Regions from separate parts of the Exiguobacterium sp. s36 genome, predicted to be linked through region 1. Evidence: riboswitches for the same ligand, from Rfam matches in the RefSeq annotation. Region 1 holds a riboswitch; each other region holds the start of a gene.
The links. Region 1 has a riboswitch for thiamine pyrophosphate ahead of tenA (thiaminase II). Riboswitches for the same ligand answer to the same signal wherever they lie in the genome.
Positions count from the first base shown of each region.

Region 1 (6,141 bases):
TCTTCTCGCAAATCTTGTTCAGTTTTCAACAGCTCGTCGTCACCCGATACGTGGCGGACTTGTTTTATGAGAAGAAGGCACATGAGATTTTCCCGGTGTTCACCGGGATGCTCAAAGTGACGATTCTCGCGGCAGGCTTGCTGTATAGTATCTTTTGGCTATTGTCGCCGCTCGATTTTCTGTACAAACTGACGTTGTTCGTTTTATTCATGACGATTAACGTCATCTGGGTCATGTTCTTGTTTTTAAGTGCCGCCAAGTATTATCAAGCGGTGGCCTATAGCTTCCTGCTCGGCGGACTTATCTCGGTCGGGAGCGTCTATGCGATTAGCCGTCTCATGGTCGACCCGTCGAGTCTCGAGCTGTTGCTCGGTTTCACGGTCGGGATGATTGTGACGTTGTTCGGGTTATTCTTCGCGATGCTCCGGACGTTCCCACTCCGTTACGCGGTGAAAGAGTTCTCGTACTTCAAGTACTTCGACCGCTATCCGGACTTGTTCGCCATCGGCGTGTTGTACGTGCTCGGGATTTGGGTCACGAATTTCATCATCTGGTTCGGTGAAGGACGTGTCATCATCGCGGACTCGTTCCTGTTCAACCCGTATTATGATACGGCCATCTTCTGGTCGTACTTGACGATTATCCCGACGCAGCTCTTGTTCGTCGTTGCCGTCGAGACCCGGTTTTATGAGCGCTACCGTACGTTTTATGGATTGATCAACTACGGCGGGGCACTCCATCAAATCGAGAAGGCGAAACAGACGATGACGTCCGTATTGAAAAATGAGTTGATTCGACTCGCGCGGAGCCAAGGCGTCGTGACGCTGTTCGCCATCCTGATGGCGGGCGCGTTCGTCAGTTGGATTGGCGTCCCGGATGAGATTGGTCAAATCTTTCGGATGACGACGCTCGCGGCGTTCGCGAATGCGATGATTCTCATCTTGACGCTGTTGTTGCTCTATTTCGAGGACCGGCGCGGGGCGTTGTTCGTCAACATCTCGTTCTTCACGTTGAACGCGTTGTTCACGTTACTGCTCTTGCCGCGCGGCATCGATTGGTACGGTGTCGGCTTTGCCGTCAGCACGACGATCACGTTCTTCTTGGCCGGCCTGCGTTTGATTTATTATATGGGCAAAGTTGATTATTACGTGTTCGCCGCCTCGAACCGGCGCAAGCTCGGCACCGAGCGGTTCTCGCAAATGGGGACGTTGTTGAACCGGCGATTCTCACGATAAAGGGTTTTCAGTACGGAGAAAGACTGATATGATGTGGTCGTAGATGACCGAATTTCATAATGTTTACCACTAGGGGAGTCGCGTGACGCGGCTGAGATGGACGAGGTCCAGACCCTTTGAACCTGATCTAGTTCACGCTAGCGTAGGGAAGTGGGCGAACCGATTGTTTTCGTACACTTTGTGTAAATCCGACGCCGCTTCCGTTATGGAAGGCGGCGTCTTTTTTGATTACAAAGGAGGAGAAAACATGACATTCACTGCACATTTACGACAAGAGGCCGATGCCTTGTTTCAAGCCAGCTTTGACCATCCGTTCGTCCGCGAGCTCGGAACGGGTGAACTCGACGAGGCGAAGTTTCGGCATTACGTCATGCAAGACTCGTATTATTTGAATCAGTTCTCGAAAGTACAGGCGAAAGGCGCGACCCTCGCCCCGAACATGGAAGTAGCGAGCCGCTTTTTGACGCACGCGCTCCATACCATCGAAGCAGAGCATGCGCTGCATCGTGAGTTTTTCACCTTGCTCAACGTGACGGAGGCGGAGTGGGCGACGTTTGAGCCGGCCCCAACGGCTTACGCCTATGCGCTCCATATGCAACATGCCGGTCCAACGCTCGGTGACGTGCTCGCAGCAATTTTGCCGTGCTATTGGGTTTATTACGAGATTGGCGAACGCATGAAAGACACGACACCCGACCACCCGATTTATGCGACGTGGATTGCGACGTACGGGTCGGAATGGTTCCGCGACCTCGTCGAGGAACAGATTGAACGGCTCGACGTGCTCGCTGGGCAGGCGACGGCGGAAGAACGGGTCCGGTATCAACAGCTGTTCTTGAAGAGTTGTTATTACGAGCATGCGTTTTGGGAGATGGCGTGGACGCTCGAGTCGTGGGATTTACCGGCGGGGGTGACACGATGAAGCGCGACTTATGGGACAAAGTCAGAGCCGAACGGCCACTCATCCACAACATCACGAACATCGTCGTCGCCAACTTTTCAGCGAACGGGTTGCTCGCCATCGGGGCGGCCCCGGTCATGGCGTCCGCGGTCGAAGAAGTGGCCGAGATGGCGTCTTTAAGCGATGCGCTCGTGCTCAATATCGGTACACTCGATGCAATGACGGAACGTACGATGATTCGAGCCGGACAGGCGGCGAATCAAGCAGGTAGTCCGATTGTCTTCGATCCGGTTGGTGTCGGGGCGACCTCATTTCGGCGCGACGTCGCCAAGGCGATTCTGCAATCTGTCCGTGCGACGGTCATCCGTGGGAATGCCGGAGAAATCGCGACATTGATTGGCCTCGACGCGGCGGCGCGCGGCGTGGACGCTGGGGACACGCGGGTTGATTTGAATCACATCGCGTGTGAAGCGGCTAAGCGCTACACCTGTGTCGTTGCCGTGACCGGAGAGACGGATGTCGTCAGCGACGGGGACGTGACGATAGAAATTAAAGGCGGCACTGGCGCGATGGCCCGGACGACAGGGACCGGTTGTTTACTCAGTGCGGTCGTCGGTGCGTTCCTTGCGGTCGAACGGGATGCGGTAACGGCCACGGCGACAGCGCTCGCCGGTTATGCCCGGTGCGGGGAACTCGCTACCGCTTTGGCCGACGGGCCGGGTGACTTCCCCGTTCACTTCTTGAATGAGCTGGGCAAGATGACGGCGGTCGAGTTGCCGAGTGACCGCATCGAGGTGGTGTCATGATACGGCAGCAAGTGTTGACGATTGCCGGTTCGGATTCGGGCGGTGGCGCTGGCATTCAAGCTGATTTGAAGACGTTTCAAGAGCTCGGTGTGTTCGGGACGAGTGTTTTGACGGCTGTCACGGCCCAAAACACGCGTGGGGTGCATGGGGTCGAGGCGGTGTCACCAGAACTCGTGACGCAACAACTCGATGCAATCGGTTCAGACTTTATGATTGCGGCGTGCAAGACCGGGATGTTGTTCGATGCGGCGCGCATCGAGGTGGTCGCTGACGGGGTGCGGCGTCACACATTCAATCGGCTCGTCGTTGACCCGGTCATGATTGCGAAAGGCGGGGCCTCGCTGCTTCAGGATTCGGCGGTCCAGGCGCTCAAGACATCCCTCTTGCCGCTCGCGACCGTCGTCACGCCGAACGTGCCGGAAGCGGAAGTGTTGACGGGCATGACGATTCGGACGTTTGAAGACCGCATCGAAGCAGCAGAACGGATGTTAGCGTACGGTGTCCGTGCCGTTATTTTAAAAGGGGGACATCTCGATGGCGCAACTGCGGACGATTTGGTCATGACGGCGTCAGAGGCGTTCCTCCTGTCGGCCCCGCGCATCCAGACGAGTGACACGCATGGCACCGGTTGTACGTTCTCGGCAGCGCTCACGGCGGAACTGGCCAAAGGCCATTCTATCCTCGAGGCGACGGTGACCGCCAAGCGATTCATTCAAAGTGCCATCACGCATGGACTCGATATCGGTGCCGGACATGGACCGACGAATCACTGGGCGTATGCGACACATGGAGAGGCAGGTGTGACGCTTGAATCCATCACAACGAACCATCGCTGAGCAGTTGCGGCTCTACTTTATTTGCGGAACCGCGAACGCGGAAGACATGCTCCAGACGGTGGAAACGGCACTTCAATGTGGCGTGACATGTTTTCAATTTCGTGAAAAAGGTAAACATGCACTGTATGGGGATAAAAAAGAAGCGATGGCGAGAGCGTTGCAAACACTCTGCCGCTCATACGATGTTCCGTTCATCATCAATGATGACGTCGAACTAGCAGAGCGCATCGATGCTGACGGCGTGCATATCGGACAGGATGATGCCGAGGCCGCACGCGTTCGTGAGCGAATCGGCCCGAACAAATGGCTTGGTGTCTCGGTGCACACGCTCGAAGAAGTAGCGGCGGCCATCGAGCATGCGGATTATGTGGGCATCGGTCCGGTCCACCCGACGAATTCGAAAGAAGACGCCGGGGCAGTGAACGGGACGGTGCTCATCCGCCAAGTTCGAGCCTTGTATCGAGAGCTGCCAATCGTGGGGATTGGCGGCATCTCACCGGAACACGTTCCGATGATTCGGAACGACGGGGCGGACGGTGTCGCCGTCATCTCGGCCATCGCTTCTGCACCGGATGTGGCCATGGCCACACGGCGTTTCGCTTGTCTCTGAATTCAACTTGAGGAGGAAGACAGATGAACGTATTTGTAATAGGCGCGAATGGACAGATTGGAAAACAGCTCGTCGAACGATTGCACGAGGAAGGGAAGCATCAAGTCACGGCGATGGTGCGGAAACAAGAGCAACTCGACGACTTTACATCGAAAGGCTATCAAGCCGTGTTAGGCGACCTCGAAGGTGACGTGTCGTCACTTGAACAGGCGATGTCTGGGATGGACGTGGTCGTCTTTGCGGCCGGTTCGGGCGGTAGTACCGGAGCCGACAAGACGCTGTTAATCGACCTTGACGGCGCGGCGAAAAGTATCGAGGCGGCTCAGGCGAACGGGAATGTAAAACAGTTCGTCATGGTCAGCGCCTTGAAGGCTGAAGATCGTTCGGCATGGCCGGAAGAGATGAAACCGTACTACGTCGCGAAACACCATGCGGACCGTCTGCTTGAAGCGAGCGGGCTCACATACACGATCGTTCGCCCGGGTGCGCTGACAGATGATGGCGGCACGGGCAAAGTGAAGACGAGCGACGTCAAGACGGGGGAAATCCCACGTGCAGACGTAGCGGCCTTCTTGGCACACGTCATCGGGCATGACGCGGCCCATAATCAAACGATTGACCTCGTCAAAGGCGACACGGCAATCGAAGACACGTTTTGAACTACCCCCACCTACGCTTCACTTGGAGGTGGAGGATTCCTGGGTGATCCGGTCTGACGACCGGAACCTGATCAGGCTAGCCCCGTCGTCCCGACGGTTGAAGAGGCCAGGATGCGCTCGGCCTCTCGTTTGAGGTTCAGTCCTGCGTTCACATCGCGGTCGTGGTGCGTCCCGCAACCCGGGCATGTCCACTCGCGCAGACCGAGATGCTTCACGTCTTTGTGTCGATGGCCGCAACTCGAACAGAGCTGGCTCGAGGCGAACGTCTTCCCGACCTTCACGACGGTCTTGCCGTACCAGTCCGCCTTGTATGCGAGCATGCGGAAGAACTCCGACCAACTGACATCGGAGATCGCTTTGCTGAGCTTGCGGTCCTGCTGCATGTGCTTCACCTGCAGGGTCTCGATGCCGATGACGTCGTGGTTTTTGACGATCTCGGTCGACACCTGGTGCAGGAAGTCGGTACGCTTGTTCGCGATTTTCTCATGGATGCGGGCGACCTTGCGTTTCTGCTTCTGGTAGTTCTTTGCCTCCGACAGCTTGACGTTCCGGTTCAGGGCGATGAGCCGACGCCGCGACAGCTTGCGCTGCTCGCAGGCGAGCTTCTCCTCGAGCGAACGGAAGTAACGGTCGTTTTGGTACACCGTGCCGTCGGACAGGATGGCGAAGTTTTTGAGTCCGACGTCGACGCCGACCGAGGAGCCGGTCTTCGGCAGCTCGTCGATCTCCTGCTCGACGAGGAGGGAGACGAAGTGTTTGCCCGTCGCGTTCCGTCGGATCGTGGCGTTCAAGATGCGGCCCTCGACCCGTCTCGAGTTGGCGAAACGCACCCACTTCAACTTCGGCAGCTTGAGCCGGTCGCCGACGATCGACACCTCGGGAAGTTGGGACTTGCCCTGGATGTTCGTCTTGTAGGACTGGACGGGGTTCCGCTTCGACTTGAACCGTGGCCGTTCGTTCTGCTTCTTGAAGAAGCGGTCATACGCCTCGGCCAGATGTTTGACGCTCGCCTGGACAGATGTGCTATCGACCTCACTCAGCCAGTCGAACTCTTGTTTCAACAAAGGGATTTCTTTCGAGCAGGAGCCGTAGGA
Region 1 is NZ_JACSLW010000006.1:68,375-74,515, forward strand. It holds gene pelG (exopolysaccharide Pel transporter PelG) at 1-1,235, shown strand, start outside; TPP riboswitch at 1,297-1,401, shown strand; gene tenA (thiaminase II) at 1,483-2,157, shown strand; gene thiM (hydroxyethylthiazole kinase) at 2,154-2,942, shown strand; gene thiD (bifunctional hydroxymethylpyrimidine kinase/phosphomethylpyrimidine kinase) at 2,942-3,778, shown strand; gene thiE (thiamine phosphate synthase) at 3,750-4,388, shown strand; gene KNP95_RS12655 (SDR family oxidoreductase) at 4,412-5,047, shown strand; gene tnpB (IS200/IS605 family element RNA-guided endonuclease TnpB) at 5,119-6,141, opposite strand, start outside.

Region 2 (6,141 bases), on a different contig from region 1:
TTTAATCGTCGGATTCATCTCTTGAAACGTCATCACGATTCCTCCAGCAATAAACCGTGAGCTTGTAGTAGCTCTGTCTCATTCCAGAGCGATGCATCATATGGCCCACTCAAGTAACCTTCATGCATCAAGTAATAGGTGTTCGCGATTCGGGCGAAACTAAGGTCGTGTGTCACAAACAGAACCGTCTGGCCGGCGCGGATTCGTTCAACCATCAATTCATAAAGCGCACGAAGCGATACCTCATCTTGTCCAGCAGTCGGTTCATCGAACGCGATGAGCCGTTTATTCGAGAGCATCATCACGCCGATGGCGAGCCTTCGTTTTTGCCCGTGACTAAGCGAGAGTGGGTGGTCGTTACGAAACGGTCCAAGTCCGAGCCGGTTCATGATGTCCCCAATCGGACGATTATGGCCATATGCGAGCTCACATGACACATCACTCGTGATAAACAGATGAGCCGGAGATTGTGGGACGAGTCCGACTTCTTGATGTTCGCGGGCAAGGCTCTTGAGCCAAGTCGATTTGCCACTGCCGTTTCGACCGAGTACGGCAATGAGATCACCCTCGGCGACGGTCAGCTTGCTCGCTGCTAAATTGAATGTTTTTTTGTTTAATTGCGGTACGTGAAATAAAAAATCATCTCCTTTTGTCACCTCGACCGGAGAGAACGTATAATCCGGGCGGGCAACGAACGGTCCATCATAGTTGATGCGTCCGTTCACGAGTTCCACTTCTCTGTCGAAGAACCCGCCCCATAGGAAGGGTCGATGTTCGATGATGACAACGTTTACCGTCTGTGCGACGTTGTCGAGCCACTGAACGAAACGGGTTGATGTCTCGGGATCAAGGTGCGCGAGCGGCTCATCGAGCAGTAGCCATTCTGGCTTCCCGATCAAGGCGCAGGCGACAGCGATTTGTTGCTTTTCTCCACCTGAAAGGTCATGAATGACTCGGTCACGATAATCGGTCAACTGCAATTCCGCTAAAATATTGGCCACACGCGTCATCATCTCGTCCCTCGCCACGGCAAAATTTTCGAGTGTGAAAATCAATTCCTCCTCGACCGTCTGCATGACGAACTGACTGTCAGGATCTTGAAACACCGTTCCGACACGACGATTCACCTCACCAGCTGCATACGTATCATAAGAGCGGTCAAACAAATATAGTTTGCCCGTCACGATTCCATCGCAGTTCTCTGGATACAGACGATTCAACAAAGAGAACAATGTCGATTTCCCCGACCCGCTCGCCCCTGTAATGAGAGTCCTCCCAGCCGTTAATTGAAGCGTGATGTCCGTCAATACTTTGCTCTGTTTTTCCGGATAGCGGAATGACAGCTGTTCTGCATCAACCATGCACACGTCCCTGACGCGCGATGGCATACCCTTCGAGCGCACCCGTCCGAAGCAACAAGTCGCTTAAAATCTTACCTCCCAGACCGGCAATGATCATCCCGCTCGTCGCTCGTAACGCGAACATCGTCGCCACGTATGTCGGACTGAGGGCAGCAAGTCCACCCATGACGTACGTATACGCAAAACTAGTCGCAGCTGCACCAAATCCGGCCAGCATGAGCACCCAAAGGTCATATCGCTTGTAGCTCGTGACCGCAAACGCCGCTTCAGCACCAAGTCCTTGAATGATCCCGACTAAAATAATACGAGGTCCAATCGCGTTACCAATCATCATCTCAATCGTCGCCGCAAGCACTTCGGACAAGAATGCGGCGCCAGGTCGGCGGATGATATAAGCCGCAATAATCGAGACGATGAACCAAATCCCAAAAATCCATTCGTACGCGATCGGTCCAATCAAGCCAGCCCATAGATTCCCGACATGTACGAACGCCAAATAGACGACAGCGAACACGACCGATAAAATGGCCAACAAGACGATTTCTTTTAACTTCCACGACTTAAGCATCGTTACGTCCCTCGTGTGACGGGCTGTTCACGCTGAACGTCACCGTCATGACGACGTGGCTCGTCTTCGCACGGACCCGGTCGAACGTCGCCTCGTAAAATGAAAACACCGGTTCGATGTCGCCGTGAATGCCCGAGGCGTAATGCATCGAGTCATTGAAGACGCCACGCTCTTTCGCAAACGCAATTTCTTCGTAGATGATGTCCATATACTTCGCGTCCCCGAGCGGATAGAGGGCGAACTGGGAAGAGACGTACTGGGTCGATACCGTACCGTTCACAGGATCAGTCGTCACGTCGAGCAGATTGTCTCCTGCCGTGTCGCCTGGGCACCCGACCGAGAACGTCCCGCTCATCGACACATGTTCCCCGGTCTTCGTTGCATGTGACAAGACGGCTTTGGCCACGTCGAACACATGCTCACTGCGTCCCCGGATGACAGTCGAGACGTCATCGGTATGCCGCCAAACGTTTTGCAAGTTCGTCTCTTTCAATGCCCCTTTGATGATACTCACAAAATCAGATGTCATTGGGCTCAGCGTAAAGCGGAATCCGACAATCGGACTCGTACCACATTGGTTGTTCATGTTCTATTCCCCCTTATTGTATGTACACAAAAAAGCCGCATCCATGAGAATGCGGCCACTCGTTCAATGTAAAAATCCATTAGAAAAAGTGCCACACTTCCTCACGCCGGTATTACCCGGATCGAGTCATAAGGGATTGGAGCCATGCTCACATCTCAGCCGAAGCACCCCTAGTGTAGTCCAATGTATGCGGTTATCTATGCAACGAGAAGTATAGACGACCGCTCCGAATTTGTAAACGGTTTATGTGAAAGTCACGATACCGTTCCCCGGAAGCGTGTCCTGCAATGTCGTCCAATCGAGCGCCATCTCCTCATCCGTCAATAGACACGCGTCGAGTCCGGCCTCGATGACCGAACGCTCCATCTGCTGCCCGATCAAGACGAGCTCCGTCTGACGGTCCCCGTACGGCTCGACGAAGTCGGCGGCGAGCTCAGGTTCTGCCGCGAACATGAGATGGCGTTCCTCCTCCGGCAACGTCGCGAGCCAACGTCCCGCGTGTTCGAGCGTCGATGCGTACCCCGCTTGCGAGAATAGGCAAGCGATGTCGTTCCGGGAGGCGATCCATAAGAAACCTTTGGCACGAACGACTTGATCCGGGAACGCCTCAATCCAGGCGTGGAGCCGCTCCGGATGAAACGGACGACGGCGGCGATAGACGAACGAGCTGATTCCGTATTCCTCCGTCTCTGGTGTGTGTGTCTCGGCCTCTAGTTCTTGAATCCAGCCGGCGGCGTGCATCGCCTGCTCGAAATCGAACAGATTGACGTCCAACAGCTCGGTCAGTTCCACGTTCGCGTGGACCGACGTCAACAGTTTGGCGGTTGGGTTGAGCGCCTTTAACAGCCCGGCCATCTCGTCGAGTTCCGTCTCGGTCACGCGGTCCGCCTTGTTCAAGACGATGATGTCCGCGAACTCGATTTGGTCGACGAGCAGGTCGACGACTTCGCGGACGTCCGTCTCATCGATGGCCTGCTTGCGCTCATGGAGCGACTCGCCCGAGTTGAAGTCTTTCAAAAACCGATACGCATCGACGACGGTCACCATCGCATCGATATAGACGCGGCTCGTCAAATCGATACCGAGGGCGTCATCTGCGTATGTAAACGTTTGGGCGACCGGAATCGGTTCTGAGATGCCGGATGACTCGATGATGATCCCGTCGAGCTCACGGTCGTTCGTGATCTCCTGCACCGCTTCGAGCAGATCTTCACGCAGCGTGCAACAGATGCAGCCGTTCGATAGCTCGACCAATTTTTCGTCCGTCCGCGAGAAGCCATTCTGCTCGATCAATCGTTCGTCGATATTCAACTCGCTCATGTCGTTGACGATGACCGCATATTTCTTGCCTGACCGATTGTTCAACAGATGATTCATCAACGTCGTCTTGCCGCTCCCTAAATAACCGGACAGCACCGTGATTGGAATTCGTTTCATATATCCCCACTCCTAAATCGTAATCATTACTTTTTAGATGATGACGGGTCGCGTCTTTCTTGTCAAGAAAAAAACACGCCCGTTTCCGGACGTGCTTACTTCCCCTATTCTTCTAACGCCTTGCGTTCCGCCTCGGAGCGGGGGTACGCGTTCGCCTGCCATTCGGCCCGATATATCGAATCGAGCTGTGTCAAACCGACCTCATCCTCATCCTTATCGGCATCGACACTCGGGGCCTCATCCCAGCGCGGATTCAAATACGTGTGGTTGTCTTCCCGTTTCGCATCCAGTAGTTTTTGGATTCCGACCCTGGCCACGGCCGCGAGTGCCAAACCGATGCCTGCACGAACGAGCAATCGCTTCACCATCTCCTTACCTCCTTATCGTCCAAACCGATAGAGCGGCATTCCTTTCACGTCTGTCTCGATTTTGAAGACCGACCCTGCGTCCGGATGGGCTTCGAGCGCCTCGTCATCCATCCCCTCACGAGCCGTCGTGATGGCGAGTTGGTTCAAATCGTCGCCGACAAAACAGCACGACGTGACGTTCGGGGCCGGCACGAGCACCTCGAGCACTTTTTCACCCGTCTTCGGGTCCCAGCGCGAGACGCGGCCGCCAGCAAAGTGCGCAATCCATAAAAACCCTTCCTCGTCGGACGTCATGCCGTCCGGGAATCCGTCCTCGACTGAAAAATCGATGATTGCCTCTCCTTCGCCGAGCGTTCCCGTCTTCAAGTCAAAGGCGTACTTACGGACCGTCTCGGTCGGTGTATCGATATGATAGAACGTCGAATGGTCAGGTGACCATGTCAGTCCGTTCGATAATGTCAATTCGCTCAACATGACCTCGGTCTTGCCGTCGCGATTCAACCGGTATAGCGTCGCTTGTTCCGCCTCGTCTTCAAGATGGAGCGTGCCGGCGAAGATGCGGCCGTACGGGTCGGCTTTCCCGTCATTGAAGCGTAGCTTTCCTTCTGGGTCGTCGAGTTCGACGATTTTATCGAGCTCTTTTGACGTCTCGTCCCACTCATAAATCCCGTCTTTCAAGCCGACGACGACGCCGTCCGTCACTTTCGGGACCGCGAACCCGATCTGTTGTCCCATATCGAACGACGACAGTTCATCTTCTTTCTCATCGTACCACCAAAGTGTATGTCCCTCGATATCGACCCAATAGAAGCGTTTCAGTTCCGCATCCCAACACGGGCCTTCCCCAAGCGTATTTCGAACTCGAATCCATAACGCAGCGTTTACTGTCTCCATTGAATTGCCTCCACTCTCTACATTGATTTCAAGTGACTATTCCCTGAGGGGGCACTCTCTATTCAACATTTCCCAAAATAGCAACCGCTCGGACGAAAAATACTGAACCGGGCCGGCAATCCATCTAGGGCAGAAGACAAAAAAACTCCTTGAATCAGGAGATTCAAGGAGTCTCTGTCATTTTGCGCCTTCGACATTCATATGCTTGCTGCGCAACTGGCCACAGGCCGCATCGATATCAGTCCCGTGCTCGAGACGGACACCGGTATTGATGCCCCGCTTCTTCAAGACGTCATAAAACGCCATGATGTCCTCAGACGTGCTCCGCTCATACTGAATATGCTCGTTGACCGGATTGTACGGAATCAAGTTGACGTATGACTTGTCTTTAATATCGTCAATCAAGTCGGCGAGTTCCTCGGCGTGCTCCGGCAAATCGTTCACTTTCGATAAGAGAATATATTCGAACGTGATGCGTTTGTTCGTCTTCTCGACGTAATACCGGATGGCCGGCATGAGCTTGTCGAGCGGGAACGCCCGGTTGATTTTCATGATTTGCGTCCGCAACGCATCGTTCGGGGCGTGGAGTGACAGCGCCAAATTGATGCGAAGATCGAGGTCCGCGAACTTATAAATCTTGTCGGCGAGACCGCTCGTCGACACGTTGATTTTACGCGGTGCGATGGCGAGTCCGCGCTCGTCTTTGACGACACGGAGGAAATCGACCAAGTTATCGAAGTTATCGAACGGTTCCCCGATTCCCATGACGACGATATGGCTGACGCGGGCACCTTCTCCGACCTCGTCCAAATAATGTTGCACGGTCATGATCTGTTCGACGACTTCGCCGGCCGTCAAATCACGCGTCTTCTTCAAGAGGCCGCTCGCACAGAAGCTACAGCCGATGTTGCAGCCGACTTGCGTCGT
Region 2 is NZ_JACSLW010000008.1:5,067-11,207, reverse strand. It holds gene KNP95_RS13665 (energy-coupling factor transporter transmembrane component T family protein) at 1-33, opposite strand, end outside; gene KNP95_RS13660 (ABC transporter ATP-binding protein) at 33-1,361, opposite strand; gene KNP95_RS13655 (ECF transporter S component) at 1,354-1,929, opposite strand; gene KNP95_RS13650 (Ykof family thiamine-binding protein) at 1,922-2,515, opposite strand; TPP riboswitch at 2,597-2,697, opposite strand; gene KNP95_RS13645 (GTP-binding protein) at 2,759-3,952, opposite strand; gene KNP95_RS13640 (hypothetical protein) at 4,057-4,320, opposite strand; gene KNP95_RS13635 (SMP-30/gluconolactonase/LRE family protein) at 4,333-5,214, opposite strand; gene rlmN (dual-specificity RNA methyltransferase RlmN) at 5,392-6,141, opposite strand, start outside.
Region 2: it holds a riboswitch for thiamine pyrophosphate, as region 1 does, so the genes downstream of both, KNP95_RS13650 (Ykof family thiamine-binding protein) here and tenA (thiaminase II) in region 1, are expected to answer to the same signal.

Region 3 (6,141 bases), on a different contig from region 1:
GTCTTTACGAATCTCGACACCGTCGATGCTCGTATCACGAACCGCATACGTCACTTGACCAGACTTGACGGCGCTTGCCGCAGCCTTCATGACGCTCTCGTTCGTTTCCACATCCGCTTCCGGATTGAAGGCGATCGCTGCCGCGAGTCCTTGTGGCACCGTCTTCGTCGGAATGACCGAGACGCCGCAAGGTGCGACCGAGGCCGCTTGTTCAGCAGCCATGATGATGTTCGAGTTGTTCGGGAAGATGAAGACGTGATCCGCGTTGGCCGCTTCAATCGCCTTGACGATATCTTCCGTCGATGGGTTCATCGTCTGACCGCCCTCGATGACGTGGGCCGCCCCGAGTGAACGGAACAATTCGCTGACACCTTCGCCCATCGCGACCGTAACGATCGCGAACGGCGCTTTCGCCTTCGGAGCCGTCGGAGCAGCCGTTTGAACGCCGTGCTGGTTGGCGCCATGTTCTTCTTCTAAGATGGTCGAGTGCTGTTGACGCATGTTCTCGATTTTGACAGCGACGAGTTCCCCGTAACGCTGTCCTTTCGTGATGACGTCACCTGGCGTCTCGACGTGAACGTGAACTTTGAGCAACTCTTCGTCTGCGACGACGAGGAGCGAGTCACCGAGTTCAGACAATTCATTGCGGAACGCGTCCTCGTTGAACGGCACGTCCTTCAATTTCTCGTCTTGGAACCGGACCATGATTTCCGTGCAATAGCCGAATTCGATGTCTTCCGTCGACATGAATCCTTGCGCGGCGTGGGCATGATGTTCAGCTTCAATGAGCGCATCCATGACCGGTGCATGTGGTTTCTCAAGTTCTTTGCCTTCGAGGCTCGCGAGGAACCCTTCATAAATGACGAGCAAGCCTTGGCCGCCTGAATCGACGACGCCGACTTCTTTTAAGACCGGCAATAAGTCCGGTGTCCGTTCGAGTGAAGCTTTCGCTTCGACAATCACGAGTTCCATGAACTCGTTGAAGTCGCTCGTCGACTCTGAAGCACGGAGCGCTTCGTCGGCCGCTTCACGAGCAACCGTCAAAATCGTTCCTTCAACCGGTTTCATAACCGCCTTGTATGCCGTATCGACGCCACGTTTCAACGCTTCGGCGAAATCGACTGTCGACACTTCTGTCTTGCCTTCGATTGCTTTACCGAAACCACGGAACAACTGGCTCAAAATAACGCCCGAGTTCCCACGTGCCCCCATCAAGAGACCGCGTGCAAACTTCGATGAGACGTCAGCGATATTCGCCGAGTTGAGTGCGGCCACTTCTTTCGCACCCGATGTCATCGTCAAATTCATGTTCGTCCCCGTGTCGCCGTCCGGCACCGGGAAGACGTTAAGCGAATCTACATAATCCGCATTCTGGCTCAAGTTGGCTGCACCGTTCGCGACCATGTTCGCGAACACCAATCCATCTAAACGTTTTAAACCCACACCAAATCCTCCTTCGTTCTCGTCAGTCATTCGTCAGACGAACGCCTTGTACGAATATGTTTACCGACGAAACGTTTAATCCTAAAGTTTCACCGAGCGTGTATTTTACACGGCTTTGCACGTTGTATGCGACTTCCGACACTTTCGTCCCGTAGCTTACAATGATGTGCATGTCGATATGTACGTCTTCTCCATCTTGACGTACGACCACGCCTCGGGCGTAGTTTTCACGTTTCAATAGTTCTGCGATCCCGTCTTTCAATTGAGCTTGAGACGCCATTCCCACAACGCCGAAACATTCCATCGCCGCACCGCCTGCGAGTGTCGCGACCACGTCGTTCGTGATGTCAATATTGCCATATGTTGTCTTCATTTCAATTGCCATATGGAGTAGCCTCCTTTATTCGGAATGATTCCTTCACTACATTCTACAATAAGTACCTAGTTATTAAAAGAACCTGCTCCATAAACTCGGTCAATTGTAGCCGTAACCCTCATTCATTATTAAAATCCTTTCCAGTAATGTCAAGTTTTTTTCTTGTCATCCTATGATTTTCTAGTTGCATCGTGAAAAAACCCGTGCTAATATAAACGAGTGTCTATTAGGACGAACCCACATAAAAAAGGAGGGGAAACGCATGGCACGTAAATGCTACGTAACAGGTAAATCACCTAAATCAGGTAACAACCGTTCGCACGCACTCAACAAGACAAAACGCACTTGGGGTGTAAACGTACAAAAAGTTCGTATTCTCGTTGACGGTAAACCTAAACGAGTTTGGGTTTCAGCTCGCGCTCTTAAATCAGGTCTCGTTGAACGCGTATAATTTTTATACACGAACGAAATAAATCCCAGCGGCATTCGCCGATGGGATTTTTTTGTGTTCATTTTTTGACATACAGCACGAGCACCATGCCTTCGTGCACGATCAAATCCGCCGCTTCATCGTCCCATTCGTTCGAGATGGTGAGCGCCTCATGGCTGACGACATCGTGACGGTCGAGCGGATATTTGACGCCGCGGATGGTCACGTTCGCCTGCTTCCATGGGATGAGCGACAAATAGTGACCGTCTTGACGCGGGAGTTCATAGCGTCCCGACCCGACGAGTCGTACCGTCTGCCCTGCCGTGACGAGACGCATCTCCGGATACGCCTCGAGCAGACCGATATTGCTGAGCGTCATATCGAGCCGGCCGCCGAGCGCACCGTAGACAATCATCTCCGTCGCGCCATGCCCCCGTGCCGCCTCGAGAGCGATCTCGAGGTCGGTCACATCTTTCTCAGATGGATAGCGGACGGCGTCGATCGGCACTTCGCCCGTGAAGGAGTCGAAATCGCCGACGACGAGATCTGGGTTCAGCCCGTGGTTCAACAGTGTCTCGTACCCCCCATCGACGCCGATGATGTAATCGACGTCACGCGGGAGTCCCGAGATTGGTTCCGGGCTGGCCGCCACAATCAACACCCGCATTAGCGGACGTCCCGGGTCGCGAGCGTCGCGAAGCGCGGCGCCGAGACGAACAAGAGGACGAGGACGACGGCCGACACGAGGAAGGACGGGAGCATGTACGTCATGTTATAGGCGAACGAGTAGGCGACGACCGGACCTTCCGCGTATTCGGCGAAGAAGACGATCCCCGACAAGACGTGGGCGCCGTAACGAAGCAGTGAACCGAGGAGCGCGCCGAGCACCAAATAAACGACGAGCGTCTTTTTCGCCTCATCCTTGGCGGCTCGTTTCACTTGACCAGCAAACAGTCCCGCCATCCCGACGACACCGTAAGCGAACGTGTAGTCGAGCAGGAACTGGACCGGCGTGAAGATGTAGGCCCCGAACAGCAGTTGCAGCGTTCCGACAAGTGCACCGGTCGCAAGTCCGCCTTTCAAACCGTGACGATACGCCATGACGAAAATCGGCAACATCGCCAAGCTGATCGACCCGCCTTGCGGCATCCGGAACGGGATGAGCAAATCAAAAATCAAACCGAGTGCGGCGAACAATGAGATTTCAATGAGCGCCTGTAATTTTAAACGTTGTTTCATCTATTTCCCTCCTTAAAATATGAGCGAACGACAAAAAGCAGCATGACGTAAACGCCATGCTGCTATCGAGTAGCAACGTGCATTTTCGCCACATCCCTACGTCCGTGTGAACGGAACAGGTTCAAAGGGTTAGCGTATGCCTCTCAGCCACAGAATGTGACACCCCTTGCGACAATATTTGTTGTTCTATGGACGATTATACACGAGATGCGTTGCGAATGCTATCGATTGCGTCTTTATAGCTCGGCTCGTTATAGATGGCCGAGCCGGCCACGAGCACGTCAGCACCGGCATCGATACATAATTTCGCAGTCTCCGCGTTGACGCCGCCGTCAATCTCGATTTCAAAGTCGAGACGGCGCGCTTGGCGCATCTCGTTCAACGCCGCGATTTTCGGCACGACCGATTCGATGAACTTCTGACCCCCAAAGCCAGGGTTCACCGTCATGAGAAGTACCATGTCGACGTCACCGAGCACGTGTTCAATCAATGACAGCGGCGTATGCGGGTTGAGAACGACGCCACACTTGGCTCCGGCCGCCTTAATTTGTTGAAGCACGCGATGCAAATGGTTCGTCGCTTCGACGTGGACGGTGACGATGTCCGCTCCCGCCTTGATGAAGTCTTCGACGAAGCGCTCCGGTTGGTCGATCATCAAGTGGACGTCTAACACCATGTCCGACTTCTTCCGTAAGCTCGCGAGCACCGGGAGACCGATCGAGATGTTCGGGACGAATTGACCGTCCATGACGTCAAAATGGATATAATCCGCGCCGGCCTCTTGGACCGCCTTCACTTCTGCCTCTAGGTTGGCGAAGTCCGCCGCTAAAATCGAGGGTGCAATTTTAATCATGTCAGTACCTCCGTTGTCTATCGTTTAACTCTGCCATAAACGTAACATAATTCTCATAACGGGTGGAAGCGATTTCTCCCGCCTCGACGGCCGCTTTGACGGCACAACCCGGTTCGTTCAAATGGGCACAGCCTCGGAACTTACAGTCGTCGTGCCGCTCGACGAACTCAGGGAAGCACCAGCGCATCTCCTCGACTTCGAGTTCTTCTGGGAACTCGAGGCTTGAGAAACCAGGCGTGTCAGCGACGAGCCCGTCAGCGAGCGTGATGAGCGTGACGTGACGCGTCGTGTGCTTGCCTCGGCCGAGCGACTTCGAGATTTTCCCGGTCGCGAGTTCTAGTTCCGGCGCGACCGCGTTCAAGAGCGAACTCTTGCCGACTCCGGTCTGTCCGGCAAACACGCTCGTCTTCTCTTTAAACGACCCACGAATTTGTTCAATCCCCGACCCGGTCTCCGTCGACGTCTCGATGACCTCATAGCCGATTGACCGATATAAGGCCGCTGCCGCTTGAATCGTTTCGAGTTCCGACTCCGTCAACAAGTCCATTTTCGTTAAGACAATAATCGGATGGACTTGCTTCGATTCGATTAAGACGAGGAAACGGTCGAGCAGATGGAACGAGAATGCCGGTTCCTTGACCGAGAACAGCAAGAACGCTTGATCGATGTTAGCAATCGGCGGGCGGACGAGATGGTTCGACCGCTCATCGACGGCCAAGATATAGCCTGTGCCGTCCCCTTGGTCTTGAATATCGACATCGTCGCCGACGACCGGCGAGATGTTCCGGTTGCGGAAATTGCCGCGGGCGCGACAACGGATTTCTTGTTTCTCTTCCGTCATGACATCATAAAACCCGCCTTGTAATCGAATAATCGTACCTTTCATCCTATGACCTCCTTAGAAAAAGAGGCGACGCGCGCGCCACCTCTTCATTGTGAATCTTTTGCTTGTGCGTACGTCACCGTATCCGTCCGGACGACTTCCCCGTCGACTTCGATCGTCGCGGTTCCGACTTCGTCCGGTGCAATGACGAGCGTATACGAGTAAGTCGTCGTCTCCGTTATCTTATCACGCAACACTTCGACTTCGCCACGGGCGTCTACCGTCCGAATGACGACCTCGAGTGCCACAGGTTCTTCGCCTTCAGCAGGCGGATCGATTTCGACGTTGACTTCCCGTTCAATCGAGACGTCGGTCGGTTCGACCCCTTGCGACACGATGACGGTCAATTCCGTCCCCGGGTCGACGGCTGTTCCGGCCGTCGGTAACTGACGAATGATTTGGTTGGCGGGCACGCTCGTTGAATACTCGTCTCGTTTGACGATTTTCAAGCTATTCTGTTCGGCGTACGTCGTCGCTTCCTCAAACGTATACCCGGCTAAATTGGCGAGTTCGACTTTATTGCTACCGGTCGAGACGACGAGCGTCACCGTCTCTTCAGACGGGACGACCTCGTTGTCCGGAGCAATCGACTGGGAGATGACATCGCCGCTATCGACCGTCTCCGACGCCTCGGATTGAATTTCGATATCCGCAAAGTCGAGGTCTTTGAGCGTCCGCTCGGCCGCCGACTGAGACAATCCTTCGACGTCCGGCATCGCGACCGTCTCTTTCCCGGCCGACACGACAATCGTCACGGTCGTTCCGCGTTTCGGTTTCCGACCGGCTTGCGGTGTCTGCGAAATGACGTCGCCAGCGGCGATGTTATCGCTCGCCCGCTCTGTCGCTTCGACGACAAAACCGGCTGTTTCGAGTTCGGTCGTCGCTTCGTCGTTCGTCATCCCGACGACGTCTGGCAC
Region 3 is NZ_JACSLW010000002.1:306,137-312,277, forward strand. It holds gene KNP95_RS07055 (DAK2 domain-containing protein) at 1-1,443, opposite strand, end outside; gene KNP95_RS07060 (Asp23/Gls24 family envelope stress response protein) at 1,466-1,828, opposite strand; gene rpmB (50S ribosomal protein L28) at 2,082-2,270, shown strand; gene KNP95_RS07070 (thiamine diphosphokinase) at 2,329-2,916, opposite strand; gene thiT (energy-coupled thiamine transporter ThiT) at 2,916-3,488, opposite strand; TPP riboswitch at 3,565-3,665, opposite strand; gene rpe (ribulose-phosphate 3-epimerase) at 3,685-4,341, opposite strand; gene rsgA (ribosome small subunit-dependent GTPase A) at 4,343-5,227, opposite strand; gene pknB (Stk1 family PASTA domain-containing Ser/Thr kinase) at 5,272-6,141, opposite strand, start outside.
Region 3: it holds a riboswitch for thiamine pyrophosphate, as region 1 does, so the genes downstream of both, thiT (energy-coupled thiamine transporter ThiT) here and tenA (thiaminase II) in region 1, are expected to answer to the same signal.